One region of the Bradyrhizobium sp. Rc2d genome, then DNA from elsewhere that is predicted to be linked to it. Evidence: riboswitches for the same ligand, from Rfam matches in the RefSeq annotation. Region 1 holds a riboswitch; the other holds the start of a gene.
What was found. A riboswitch is a leader RNA that binds a small molecule or an ion and turns the genes downstream of it on or off. The one in region 1 is predicted to bind S-adenosylmethionine.
Positions count from the first base shown of each region.

Region 1 (2,197 bases):
ACGATTTCGGCCCGGTCGGGGGCACCGTATAGCGCGTTGCGTGGCTGCCGACGAGGGCCGTGGAGCGCACCGAGGCCCCCGCCTCGATCAGGGCAGCCTTGATTTTGTCGATGCTGGTCGCGCTCGTGACCGAGACCAGCAATGCCGCGCCGTCGAAGGCGGCATCGGGCACTGCCACGATCTCGGCAAGCGGCGACAGCGCGCGCGCGACCTCGGCGTTCCACCCGGAGACGCGCACGCTGAAGGTCTCGACCTCCGTCACCAGGGCGCTGTCGGCGACGCGCGAGATCGCGAACACCGGCAGTGCGGCCGGATGGTCGGCGCGCTCGACGAACGGCATCCGCGCGATGATCTTGGGCGCGCCGTCGGCTTCCAGCTCCAGCCACCACGGCGTGCGGCTCGAGGTGGCCGAGACCAGCGCCAGGTCGCCCTTGGATTTCGCCGCCGCCTCCACCGCGGCCTGCGCGCTGAAATGGGCGACGTAAGGCACGGTGAAGCCGAAATGAAAGCGCGCGGAATCGCGCATCGCCGGCTCGCTCACCGAGATGTCGGCATGCACGGAGAACGGCGCCTGCACATAGGTGAAGGTCGAGATGATCACGCGCCAGATGCTCTCGACCGTATCGAGCGGCAGGATGCCGCGATGGCGCTGCACGAGGTCACGCATCATGGCGGCCTCACGCGCCGGGCGGAACGCCGAGCCGACTTCCTGGGTCTGCTTCACCTGGATCAGACGGTCGATGATGTCGCCGCGCTGCATCAGGAGGCGATGCATGCCCTCGTCGATCGCGTCGATCTCCTTGCGCAATTCCTGAAGCGATGGTGGCGCGGGCGGACGTTGGGACATGACTGACAAAGAGCTGTTGAGAGGTGCCGATCCGCAAAAGCGGTCAGCTGCGGTCTATCCTGATTAGGCAGGATAGGCAGCGAAAGCAAAGAGAAATGACGGCCTTTTCGATCGACCGCTCGGAGGCAAATCCGGTTGACCTGGGCCGCGACTTGACGAAAACCGCCCCAGACGGTAGTTTTTGCCCGTTCCGTGGTCATTTGAGCCGGCCGGCTTGCAGCCACGTTAAAAAACTCGCTAAACAGGCCGGGGACGCTTCCGATCCCGGCCGAACCTATCGTTCAGGCCGGGTTTTTCATGGCCTGATGTCACTGCGGTCTGAAGTCCGATCGCAAACGAGGTCGATGGTCAAAATGGGTAGCGTCAAGTCGATACCGAGTCCTGCGATCAGCACCGATGATCGGTCACATGAGGTCGATCATCCGAGTTCGCAGGTTATGCGTTTCGGCGCCGATCAGCCGCTGCGGCTCGATTGCGGCATCGATCTGTCGCCGTTCCAGATCGCCTACCAGACCTATGGCGAATTGAACGCCGATCGCTCCAACGCCGTTCTGATCTGTCATGCGCTGACCGGCGACCAGCATGTCGCCAATGTGCATCCCGTCACCGGCAAGCCCGGCTGGTGGGAGACGCTGGTCGGCCCCGGCCGACCCATTGATCCCAAGCACTACTTCATCATCTGCTCCAACGTGATCGGCGGCTGCATGGGCTCGACCGGTCCGGCTTCGATCAATCCCGCCACGAGCAAGGTTTGGGGCCTCGATTTCCCCGTCATCACCATCCCCGACATGGTGCGCGCGCAGGCGATGCTGATCGACCGGCTCGGCATCGACACGCTGTTTGCGGTCGTGGGCGGGTCGATGGGTGGCATGCAGGTGCTGCAATGGACCGCGGCCTATCCTGCTCGCGTGTACTCCGCACTGGCGATTGCTTGCTCGACGCGGCACTCGGCGCAGAACATCGCGTTCCACGAACTCGGCCGCCAGGCAGTGATGGCCGATCCCGACTGGCACAATGGCGGCTATGCCGACCGCGGCATCCATCCGCATCGCGGGCTTGCGGTGGCACGCATGGCGGCGCACATCACCTATCTTTCCGACGCCGCGCTGCACCGAAAATTCGGCCGCCGCATGCAGGACCGTGAGCTGCCGACCTTCTCGTTCGACGCCGACTTCCAGGTCGAGTCCTATCTGCGCTACCAGGGCTCGTCCTTCGTCGAGCGCTTCGACGCCAATTCCTATCTCTATCTGACGCGCGCGATGGACTATTTCGATATCGCCGCCGATCATGGTGGCGTGCTGGCGAAGGCGTTTGCCGGCATCAAGACCCGCTTCTGCGTGGTCTCCTTCA
Region 1 covers NZ_FNCU01000022.1:79,821-82,017, reverse strand. The annotation lists gene BLV07_RS25520 (chorismate mutase) at 1-847, opposite strand, end outside; SAM riboswitch at 1,030-1,109, shown strand; gene metX (homoserine O-acetyltransferase MetX) at 1,201-2,197, shown strand, end outside.

Region 2 (2,197 bases), on a different contig from region 1:
CCTCCCCCTCCAGGGGAGGGTAAGAAGCTCACGCCTTCTCCAGCGCAGCGGTCAAATCCTCGATCAGATCGTCCGCATGCTCGAGCCCGGCGGAGAAGCGGATGAAGCCCTCGCTGATGCCGAGCGCGGCGCGGTCTTCCGGCTTCAGACGCTGATGCGTCGTGGTCGCCGGATGCGTGACGAGGCTCTTGGCGTCGCCGAGATTGTTGGAGATCTTCGCCAGCTTCAATTCATTGAGCACGCGGAACGCGGCCTGCTTGCCGCCCTTGACCTCGAAGCCGACCAGCGTCGAGCCGCCGCGCATCTGCTTCTTCACCAGCGCCGCCTGCGGGTGATCGGCGCGGCCGGGATAGACCAACCGCGAAATCTTCGGATGGCTCGCCAGCACCTCGGCAATGCGCGCGGCGGTGTCGGTCTGCGCGCGCACGCGAACGCCCAGCGTCTCAAGGCCCTTGAGCAGGACCCAGGCGTTGAACGGCGAGATCGACGGGCCGGTCTGGCGCATGAAATTGTGGATGTGCTCGGCGATGAAGGCTTCCGAGGACAGGATGATGCCGCCCAGACAGCGGCCCTGGCCGTCGATATGCTTGGTCGCCGAATAGACCACGACGTCGGCCCCGAGCGCGAGCGGGCTCTGCCAGATCGGCGTTGCGAACACGTTGTCGACGACGAGCCGCGCGCCACCCTTGTGCGCGATCTCGGCGATGCCGGGGATGTCGAGCACATCTAACGTCGGATTGGTCGGGCTCTCCAGGAAGAACGTCTTGGTGTTGGGCTTGAGCGCCCGCTGCCACTGGTCGAGATCGAGCCCGTCGACCAGCGTGGTCTCGATGCCGTAGCGCGGCAGCAGATCCTGCACCACATAGAGGCATGAGCCGAACAGCGCCCGCGAAGCGACCACATGGTCGCCCGCCTTCAGCGGCGCCAGGATCGCGGTCGTCACCGCCGCCATGCCGGTGGCCGCCGAGCGGGCCGCCTCGGCGCCTTCGAGCTCGATCATGCGGCGCTCGAACATCGCGATGGTCGGGTTGGAGTAGCGCGAATAGATGAAGCCGGGATCCTCGCCCTTGAACCGCGCCTCGCACTCCTCGGCGCTGTTGTAGACGTACCCTTGCGTCAGGAACAGCGCCTCCGAGGTCTCGCCATATTGCGAGCGCAGGGTCCCGGAATGGACCAAGCGGGTTTCGGGACGGTAGGTGGCAGGCGACTTCGACATAGGACCCTCCGACATGACCGTCGAGCGAGAACGGTCACAAAAAAACCGGCCTGGATATCTCCACGGGCCGGGATCACAGAGGTCCCCGGCCTGTTTAGCGACTTATTTAACGTGGCTGCAAGCCGGCCGGCTCAAATCACCACGGGATAAGTGATGCTCATATTCCGCAACGCCCTTTCCGTCAAGGCGTCCATCGGATAGCCGTAAAAGGCTAGTATTTCCCGTATATCGGGATGCGTTTGCCCCTTGCTGAGGATCCCCGGTTGACGTTCACGGTCGCTGCCGACGCCAATGGTATCCTGCCCGACCGCATGATCGCGGCGATGGCGGAGGCGGGGCTCATCCTGCCCGCGTACGACTTCGTCGAGAGCCAGATCCAGCCGGCGAGCCTCGATTTGCGCCTCGGCGACATCGCCTATCGCGTCCGCGCCAGCTTCCTGCCCGGTCCCGGCGCCACCGTCGCCGAACGCATCGACGAATTGAAGCTGCACGAGTTCAGCCTGGCCGACGGCGCGGTGCTGGAGACCAACTGCGTCTACATTGTGCCGCTGCTGGAAAGCCTCGCGCTGCCGCCGGAGATCGTCGCGGCCGCGAACCCCAAGAGCTCGACCGGCCGGCTCGACGTCTTCACCCGCGTGATCGCCGACGGTACCCGCCGCTTCGACATGATCGGCGCCGGCTATCACGGCCCGCTCTATGCCGAGATCAGCCCGAAGACGTTTCCGGTGCTGGTGCGCGAGGGCTCGCGCCTGTCGCAGGTGCGCTTCCGCACTGGCGACGCCATCCTCAATGCCGACGAGCTCGATGCGCTGCATGCCGCCGAACGCCTGGTCGACATCGACGATGCCGATCTCTCCGGTGGCGTCGCCGTCTCCGTCGACCTGTCGGGTGAGAAAGCGAATGGCTTCGTCGGTTATCGCGCCAAGCGCCACACCGGCGTCGTCGACGTCGACCGCCGCTCCGGCTATGCGGTGGAGGATT
Region 2 covers NZ_FNCU01000007.1:80,639-82,835, forward strand. The annotation lists gene BLV07_RS11890 (O-succinylhomoserine sulfhydrylase) at 29-1,216, opposite strand; SAM riboswitch at 1,290-1,369, opposite strand; gene BLV07_RS11895 (2'-deoxycytidine 5'-triphosphate deaminase) at 1,450-2,197, shown strand, end outside.
Region 2: it holds a riboswitch for S-adenosylmethionine, as region 1 does, so the genes downstream of both, BLV07_RS11890 (O-succinylhomoserine sulfhydrylase) here and metX (homoserine O-acetyltransferase MetX) in region 1, are expected to answer to the same signal.